One region of the Streptomyces sp. NPDC005752 genome, then DNA from elsewhere that is predicted to be linked to it. Evidence: riboswitches for the same ligand, from Rfam matches in the RefSeq annotation. Region 1 holds a riboswitch; each other region holds the start of a gene.

What was found. A riboswitch is a leader RNA that binds a small molecule or an ion and turns the genes downstream of it on or off. The one in region 1 is predicted to bind cyclic di-AMP.
Positions count from the first base shown of each region.
Region 2: another riboswitch for cyclic di-AMP. It lies ahead of ABZ441_RS10845 (transglycosylase family protein); the one in region 1 lies ahead of ABZ441_RS26390 (M23 family metallopeptidase).
Region 3: another riboswitch for cyclic di-AMP. It lies ahead of ABZ441_RS25570 (M23 family metallopeptidase); the one in region 1 lies ahead of ABZ441_RS26390 (M23 family metallopeptidase).
Region 4: another riboswitch for cyclic di-AMP. It lies ahead of ABZ441_RS13375 (C40 family peptidase); the one in region 1 lies ahead of ABZ441_RS26390 (M23 family metallopeptidase).

Region 1 is NZ_JBEXYB010000035.1:60,709-62,899, forward strand. Features, by position in the region: gene ABZ441_RS26385 (PP2C family protein-serine/threonine phosphatase) at 1-850, shown strand, start outside; cyclic di-AMP (ydaO/yuaA leader) riboswitch at 1,084-1,236, shown strand; gene ABZ441_RS26390 (M23 family metallopeptidase) at 1,248-2,191, shown strand, end outside.
Region 2 is NZ_JBEXYB010000010.1:77,453-79,643, forward strand. Features, by position in the region: gene eno (phosphopyruvate hydratase) at 1-356, opposite strand, end outside; gene ABZ441_RS10845 (transglycosylase family protein) at 671-1,363, opposite strand; cyclic di-AMP (ydaO/yuaA leader) riboswitch at 1,364-1,535, opposite strand; gene ABZ441_RS10850 (transglycosylase family protein) at 1,827-2,191, opposite strand, start outside.
Region 3 is NZ_JBEXYB010000033.1:70,282-72,472, reverse strand. Features, by position in the region: gene ABZ441_RS25575 (GntR family transcriptional regulator) at 1-183, opposite strand, end outside; gene ABZ441_RS25570 (M23 family metallopeptidase) at 409-1,200, opposite strand; cyclic di-AMP (ydaO/yuaA leader) riboswitch at 1,214-1,381, opposite strand; gene ABZ441_RS25565 (pitrilysin family protein) at 1,575-2,191, opposite strand, start outside.
Region 4 is NZ_JBEXYB010000013.1:34,767-36,957, reverse strand. Features, by position in the region: gene ABZ441_RS13385 (LysR family transcriptional regulator) at 1-106, opposite strand, end outside; gene ABZ441_RS13380 (LysE family translocator) at 179-823, shown strand; gene ABZ441_RS13375 (C40 family peptidase) at 842-1,312, opposite strand; cyclic di-AMP (ydaO/yuaA leader) riboswitch at 1,316-1,512, opposite strand; gene ABZ441_RS13370 (hypothetical protein) at 1,853-2,161, opposite strand; gene ABZ441_RS13365 (ATP-dependent Clp protease proteolytic subunit) at 2,169-2,191, opposite strand, start outside.

The DNA.
Region 1 (2,191 bases):
GCTCTCCCTCGTCATCAACAGCGTCGTGCGCCGCGGGAACGAGCAGTTGGCCTCGGCCAGGGTCATCGCGGAGACGGCGATGCGCGCGGTGCTCCCGACGCCGGACGACCGGATCGGCGGTCTGCTGGTCGCGGCGCGGTACGAGGCGGCCCAGGCGGACGAGTTCGTCGGCGGCGACCTCTTCGCCGTCGCGGACACGCCCCACGGGGTGCGTCTGGTCGTCGGGGACGTACGGGGCAAGGGACTGGACGCGGTGGGGGCGGTGGCGGTCGTCATCGGGGCGTTCCGGGAGGCCGCCGAGCAGGAGATGTCGTTGGAGGGGGTGGCCCAGCGGCTGGAACGTGCGCTGGCCCGTGAGGGGTCGCGCCGGGGCGGCTTCGACTCGATGGAGGGGTTCGTCACCGCTGTTCTCGCGGAGATCCCGGTCGGTTCCGACGTGCTGCGGGTCGTCAACCGCGGCCACCCCGAGCCGCTCGTGCTGCACGCGGACGGGGCGCTGGAGGTACTGGCGCCGACGGTACCGGCCCTGCCGCTCGGGATGGGGCTGGGCGCCCTGCCCGACCGGTCGGACGAGTGGACGCTGCCGGCGGGGGCGATGTTCCTGGCGTTCACCGACGGGCTCTCCGAGGCGCGGGACGCGGAGGGCGTCTTCTACGACCCGGCGGCCCGGCTGAGCGGCAGGCTCTTCCCGGGGCCCGAGGAACTGCTGTCCGCGCTGACCGACGACGTACGGCTGCACACCGGGGGCCGGTCGACGGACGACCTGGCGCTGCTCGCGATCGGCCGTCCCGCACGGGGGCAGCAGGAGCGGCGGACGACGGTGAAGATCGTGCGACGGGACAGTGAATGACCCGTCGCGACCGTCGGTAGTCGAAGGACCCCGCTCCGCATAACATGTGACGCAACGTCAGAAACTGATGGCTGGCCAAAGGGTGCTCAGGTCGCCCGTTTGCGCCCGATTGCACCCTGAAAGTCCAGGCCAAGGTCGTGAACGATCTGTTGGAACGGCTTGGAATCGGAGCTGGGTGTCTATTAACGTTCGATAACGCAGCGCGGTTGTACCTGTCGTCGCAAGAGGCGGCACCGTGCGCAGCGCCGAATTCCGCAAGGGAACCGGGGAACCACCTACATGGGGTGAATCGGACACCTGTGTCTCGCGAGAGACGAAGGGGTCCGTAGGAGACCTTCCTGCTCCGAACCCGTCAGCTAACCCGGTAGGCGAGAAGGAAGGAAAGGAGTGCGCCCACGTGGCGTCGAATCAGCCTGCCCCCGAGGCACCGTCATCCTTCAGGACCGACAGCTTCGGTGATGAGGGCAGGACTTGGGAGGAATGGAACCCCACCGAGGAGTCCATTCGCCCCGTACGCGGCCGGCACCGCGTAGCCAAGCAGCGCGGCCTCGCCCGTAGCTCCACCGTCCTCGGCGTCGGCGTCATCGCGGCCGTCGGTGCGGGTGGTATGGCCACCGCGCAGAGCAAGCCGCCGGTCTCCATCTCTCTCCCCGATTCCATCGCGGACAACCTTCCCGATGCCAAGTCCCTGCCCGGCGTGGGCGCGTTCATGTCCGGCGACTCCGACTCGGACCACGAGACGGTTGCCGCGTCCTCCCCGCTCACCACGGCTGGGATCACCGCCGCCGAGGCGGAGCAGGGCAGCACGGACGCCGGCGAGGCGCTGCGCGCCCGCATCCTCCAGCAGGCCGAGCAGCAGCAGGCCGGGGCCGAGGCCGAGGCCAGGGCCGCGCAGGAGAAGGCGGCTGTCGAAGCGGCAGCGGCCCAGGCGGCGGAGAAGCAGAGCCAGGCCGAAGCCGATGCCGCCGCGAAGAAGAAGGCGGCGGAAGAGGCGGCGAAGAAGAAGGCGGAGGCCGAGCGTCTCGCCAAGCTCGCCGCCAGCTACGCCGTCCCGACCTCCTCCTACTACATCAGCTCGTCCTTCGGCCAGGCCGGTTCGATGTGGTCCTCCGGCCACCACACCGGGCTGGACTTCGCGGCGCCGACCGGCACCCCGGTGAAGGCCGTTCACAGCGGCACGGTGAAGTCGGCCGGCTACTCCGGGTCGTACGGCTACCGCACGGTCCTGGAACTCGACGACGGCACCGAGGTCTGGTACTGCCACCAGTCCTCGATGGACGTGAGCGCCGGTCAGAAGGTGACCACCGGCCAGACCATCGGCCGCGTCGGCGCGACCGGCAA
Region 2 (2,191 bases), on a different contig from region 1:
GCCACGGCCAGCGAGACGCCGAGGATGGCGTTGGCGCCGAGGGAGCCCTTGTTCTCGGTCGCGTCCAGGTCGAACATCGCCTGGTCGATGAGGCGCTGCTCGGTGGCGTCGTAGCCGACGAGCTCCGGGCCGATCTGCTCGATCACGGCGAGGACGGCCTTCTCGACGCCCTTGCCCTGGTAGCGGTTGGGGTCACCGTCGCGAAGCTCGATGGCCTCGAACGCACCGGTGGAGGCGCCGGACGGAACAGCAGCACGTCCCGTGCTGCCGTCGTCGAGGCCAACCTCGACCTCGACCGTGGGGTTGCCCCGGGAGTCGAGGATTTCCCTGGCTACGACGACGTCGATGGACGGCACGAGGCATCTCCTTCTGGGATCTGACACTGGTTCTGCAGGGTCACTGTGGCCTTGCGCCACGAGCCTAACCGGCCCGGCCCGCTGCGTCGGCCGTCCGCCCGTCACCTGGGACGAAAAAGAACCCAAGGGCCCGCATAACGGACAAAGCCGCAGAATCTTACTGGCGAGTAACTACAACAGTTGAACACTCACCCTTACCGGCGAGCCCGCCGCACACCCGACCGCGGGGTCCGGACGCGGCACCGGCCCGGCGTGCGGGGGGTCAGCACGCCGGGCCGGGCCTCCGGGGCGGGAGGAGGAAGAACGACCCCGGACTACTTCAGGTGGAGCTGCTGACCCGGGAAGATCAGGTCGGCGTCGTCGACGATGTCGTCGTTCAGGTCGAACAGCTTCTCCCAGCCGCCCTTGACCTTCTTCGCGTCGGCGATCTTGCTGAGGGTGTCGCCGGTCTTGACCTTGTACTCGCCGTCACCCTTCTCGACCTTGCCGCCGGTCGGGGTGGTGACCGTCTCCTTGGGAGCGGTGCGCTTCTCGCTGCGCGTGGTGGGCTGCTCGGCCTTGCGCTCCGGCGCGGCCTGCGGGGCCGTGTCGCCGTTCTTCTCCGAGCCGGTGTCGACGCCCGGGTCCACACCGTCGTTCGTCAGGCCGCCGGCACCGGCGCAGGCCCAGGCACCCGGGCCCTGCAGGTCGAGGAGCTTCTCGGCGGCGGCTATCTGCTGGTCCTTGCTGGCCAGGTCGGCGCGGGCGGCGTACTGCGTGCCGCCGGCGGCTGCCCAGCTGGACTGCGAGAACTGCAGGCCGCCGTAGTAGCCGTTGCCGGTGTTGATGGACCAGTTGCCACCGGACTCGCACTGGGCGACGGCGTCCCAGGTCTCGACGGAGGCGGCCGAGGCGCCGGTCGCTCCCATGAGCGGTACGGCCACGGCGGCACCGGTGACGCCGGCCAGGGTCGCGATGCGGACGGCCTTGGACGGGCGGCGGTGCTTGCCCTTGCTGGAAAGCAGCATGGTTCTCCTCACCGACGCCTACGAGGTGAGCTGTCGGGTTCGGGCCTGTGAGTTGCCCGGACGCCCGCTCCCGCGGACGTCTTCACCCCTAGCCGTACCTTCGCCCGTCTCACGACGACCGGGTCCGGCGCTTACCTGGGTCCCCCGCTCCTGCCTACGGCGCTTTACGCGTCGGTCCCCTTCGTCCGACGGCAGGATTCGGCGTGACGGTCGAAGGTGCCCGCGGTGCGAGCGGCTCCGACCGTAAACACACGCAACCCCCACATTCAAAGATGGACATAACGGCCGATCAGCCCCGTAACGGTCCAGGGGTGGTGTGCGTTTTCGCAGGTCGGAGCCAATATGGACGGATCGGACGGACCAGGCGCACCAGTTGAAGCAAAGAGACCCATGTCTCACTTACGCATAAGTGGACATAGGTCTCTGAACTACCCCTGCATTCGGGGTGTTTTCCCGCTTTTGATCAGTTGGCGACGGTGGTCTCCGCCTGGGCGGCGGGGGCATCCGCCCCGAGGTCGAGGTCCAGGCTCTGGCCGGGAAGGATCAGGTCCGGGTCGGAGCCCAGCTCACCCTTGTTGGCCTCGTAGAGCGCGGTCCAGCCGCCGGTGAGCTCCTGCGAGTCCGCGATCGCCCAGAGGTTGTCACCCGTGCGGACGGTGTATGTCCCCTCGGCTCCCTGGCGCGCCTCGGAGTCGCCGCGCGACGCGTGCCGGCCGGACTCGCGCCCGTCCTCCAGGTCCGTCCCGGCACTCGCCTCCGGGGCCGGGATGCCACGGTGCTTCCCGCCCTTCGCCTTGTCACCCTTCGAGGCGCCGGACGTCTCGGAGG
Region 3 (2,191 bases), on a different contig from region 1:
GTGCCGGCGGGTGACGACGAACCCCTCGGACTCCAGGGTGCGCAGCGCCTCGCGCACGGGGACGCGGGATACGCCGTAGCGCCGCGCGAGCACCTCTTCGGTGAGGCGGCTGCCGCGCTCGAAGACACCCGAGACGATGTCGTCACGGATTGCCGTGCATACCGAATGCGCGGGAATGCGCATGTCCGAACCTCCGCCTTAATCCCCGCGAAACGCGGCCGATCGACGCCTGTTCTGTGACTCTATTGCAATCGGCCGGAATTTCCGATGGCGGGGTGGAATCCATGGATATCTTTTGGCCGGGGGCCACTTCCGCGAGGGCTTCGGCGGGCGTATCCCCCGGGACACGGCGAAGGCCCCGGCACGCGGAGCCGGGGCCTTCGTCGGAGCGGTGTCGCGCGTGTGGGGTCAGACCTGGACGCCGTGCGCACGGAGGTAGGCGACGGGGTCCATGTCCGAGCCGTACTCGGGTGTGGTCCGGGCCTCGAAGTGCAGATGCGGACCGGTGGAGTTGCCGGTCGAGCCGGAGACGCCTATCTGCTCGCCGGAGCCGACGCTCTGGCCGACGGAGACACCGATCGAGGAGAGGTGGCCGTACTGGGTGTACGTGCCGTCCTTCATCCTGAGCACGATGTTGTTGCCGTACGCGCCGCCCCAGCCGGCCTCGACGACCGTGCCGGCGCCGACCGCGACGACGGAGGTGCCGGACGCCGCCTGGAAGTCCACGCCCGAGTGGCTCCCGGAGGACCAGAGCGCTCCGCCGGACTTGTAGGAGGTGGTCACGTGAGAGCCGGCGACCGGGAGGTGGAAGGAGTTGAGCCGGGCGCGCTCGGCGGCACGTGCGGCGCGCGCCTTCTCCTCCCGGACCTCCTCGGCGCGGGCCTCCGCCTTGCGCTCGGCCTCCGCCTTGGCCTTGGCCTTCGCCTTCGCTTCCGCCGCGGCCTTCGCAGCCGCGTCGGCCTGGCGCTGCTGGACCTTCGCCTGAGCCTCGATCTGGGCCGCCAGGGTCGTGTCGAGGGCGACGGTCTGGGTCAGACCGGTCCCGGCGGCGACGGCCTCGGCGTCCGCGGCGAGGGCCGGGGAGGCCGTGGCGCCGATGACACCGGTGGTGGCCAGGGCCGCGATGCCGGCGACCTTGGCGCTCCTGCGCGTCAGGCGGCTCGGGGCACGGTGCTTCCCGGCGGCACGGATGAATGCCATGGAGGGGCTGTTCCTTTCCTTCCTTCTCGCCTACCGGGTTAGCTGACGGGTTCGGAGCAGGAAGGTCTCCTACGGCCCCCTCCGCCTCGCGCGAGACGCAGGGTTCCGATTCACCCCAGGGACTTCGTGGGTCCCCGGCTCCCCAGGCTCGCGCCTGACGGGGACTCGGCGATGACTGTCCGGCGCCGCGGTCGCGGCTTTCGTCCGGCGGACAGCCGGGCCGACGCTAGAGCGGGCCACTTTCCCGCACCAAACGGAAAGGGCCTTTTGTCGCACATCCCACAGGATGAATGGAACTTTCTTTGCAAAGCGGACAAAAGACCGAACCCCGGCGAGAGTGCACTCTCGCCGGGGCCCGTCATGTCCTGCTTCGGTCAGCCGCTGACGACCGACACCTCGCCGATGCCGAGCGCCCTGACGGGCTCCGCGATCTGAGCGGCGTCGCCGACGAGAACGGTGACCAGCCGGTCGACCGGGAAGGCGTTGACCACGGCGGCGGTCGCCTCGACGGTGCCGGTCGCGGCCAGACGCGCGTACAGCTGCGCCTGGTAGTCGTCCGGGAGGTGCTGCTCCACCTGGTCCGCCAGGGTGCCCGCGACGGAGGCCGCCGTCTCGTACTTCAGCGGGGCGACGCCCACGAGGTTCTGCACGGCGGTCTCGCGCTCGGCGTCGGTGAGCCCCTCGGCGGCCAGCGTGCGCAGGACCTTCCACAGGTCGTCGAGCGCGGGGCCGGTGGACTCCGTGTCGACGGAGCCGCTGATGGCGAGCATCGCGGCGCCCGTCGCCCCCGAGGCCGATCCGGGGGCCGTCGAGCGCAGCACCTGTCCGAAGGCCCGGACACCGTAGGTGTAGCCCTTCTCCTCACGCAGCACACGGTCCAGCCGGGAGGTGAGGGTGCCGCCCAGGCAGTACGTGCCGAGGACCTGGGCGGGCCACACGCTGTCGTGCCGGTCCGCTCCGATCCGGCCGATCAGCAGCTGCGTCTGCACGG
Region 4 (2,191 bases), on a different contig from region 1:
GTTGCGAGAGCGCGGGCGCGGTGTAACCCAGCCGCGCTGCCGCCCGGGTGATCGAGCCGGCCTCGGACACCGCCACCAGGGCAGCCAGCCGCGTAGGGTCGTACATTAAGCGTTCCTTTTGGCAGACCCAGGACATTGCAAGTACATGCTAAAGGCATGGAGCGTCCATGGTGGATCCATGGACGCACAACTGCTCGCTTTCGTCGCCGTGGCGGCGGGAATGGTCGCTCTGCCGGGCGCCGACTTCACGGTGGTCGTACGCAACGCGCTCGCATCCCGGACGTCCGGGCTGGCCACCGCGGTGGGAGTGGCCGGCGGCCTGCTGGTGCACACCGCGCTGGCCGCCGCCGGACTCGCCGCCGTGCTCGTGACGATGCCCGTCCTCTTCCGCACCGTCCAGTTGCTCGGCGGCGCGTACGTCCTCTACCTCGGCCTCAGCGGTCTGCGTGCGATGAGGCGGCGGGCTGCCACCGGAGCGGATGCCGGGGAGGGGGCCGAGCTAATGGCGACGCCGTCGGGGCCGGGGCGCTCGTTGCGCCAGGGCTTCCTGACGAACGCGCTCAACCCGAAAGCGCCCGTGCTCTTCCTCAGCCTGCTGCCGCAGTTCGTCCCCGACGGCCGGCCACCGCTGCCCAGGACGTTGCTGCTCGCCTCGGTGATCGTCCTGCTCGCGCTCGTCTGGTTCCCGGCGGTGGCCCTGCTGGTGGACCGGCTGGGCCGGTGGCTGCGCCGGCCGCGTACCGCCCGGGTGATCGAGGGCGGCAGCGGCACGGCACTCACCGCGTTGGGGCTCGTACTGGTGACGGGGCCCCTGCTGCACTGAACCAGGGCGAAAGGCGTGTCAGCGCACCCTCCCGTACCAGACGTTGCCGGACCAGATCTTCTCCAGCCGGACCACGGCGCCGGCCTTCGGCGAGTGCCAGATCTTCCCGCTGCCTGCGTAGATCCCGACGTGGTACACACCGCGGCCCGCATGGAAAAAGACCAGGTCGCCGCGTTTCCGCTGCGACCTGGAGATATGGCGGGTCTTGTTGTACTGCTGCTGCGCCGTTCGAGGAAGTTTCTTGCCGGCCTTCTTGAACGAGTAGAGCGTGAGCCCGGAGCAGTCGAACCGGTTGGGGCCCGTGGCGCCCCATCTGTAAGGCGCACCCTTCTTCGAGGCGGCGATCTTGAGTGCCTTCGTCGAATGGGCGGCGGCCTCGGCGTCGTTCACGAGACCTGGGGCCAGCATGGTGGTGCCCACGGCGAATGTCAGGACCGAGGCCGTACCGACCCGGGCGAACAGAGACGGGACATGAACCTGCGCAGTCATGCGCAACCCTTCGTCAGCCGCCTGTGAAGGATGACCTGTCGGGTTCGGGCTGGCGAAGTTGCCCGGCCGCGTGATGCGGCTTCACCCCGAGGGCCGTCCGGAACTCCGGCCGGCCCGTTGTGCTCGGGTCCTCCACTCCTGCCGATCCACTCCTGTCGACCAGGCATCCGGACGGCGGCAGGACTCGGCGTCCGCCCGGACCGCCCCGCCGCGGTGGCGGGGGCTTGTCGTCCCAGGGATCTTTACGCACGCACTGCCGGATTTCCTGGCTGAAGTGGCGATATGTGAGAGTCGTCACGGCTGATCCGATCGGGTGGACGCGGTCGGCCCGGAGCCGCCACGGCCACACCGGACCAGCCGTGGACCAGCGGCGGAACGAACCATTCCGCTCAGCGTCCGTGCTTGGTGCGCAAGTTGGCTGGTCCCTCGTGCGGGGGATCACCTACGCCGATCGAGCGAGTGAAACTCGTCGGCCGGTCGGGCGTGTCGTAGGACGGCGCCGCAAAGCCGACACCGCAGGCGGGTCGGGCGTGCAGGAGCTCAACTCGACGGCGGGGGAGGTACGGAGACCCGCCCTGCTCGGCGCTCCCCGTCCAGCAGCCGCAGCGCCCTGGCCAGAGTGCCCGCGTGGATCTGCGATTCACCCCGTTCGTGCATCAACGCGAGTGAGTCGCGAAGGGCGGTGGCCCGGGAGGCGAGAGCCTGAGCGGCCCGGAGCGCTCCGTACGTGTCACTGCCGCGTGCCGGGTTGATGCGGCCGAGCTGGTCGATCACTTCCAGGTAGCAGTCGATGAACTCGGCCTCGGCGCGCGTCAGCGCGGGAAGCGGCGGGAACTGGGGTGGGAGCATCGGGCGTTCACCTCGCGGGATGCGGCGGCT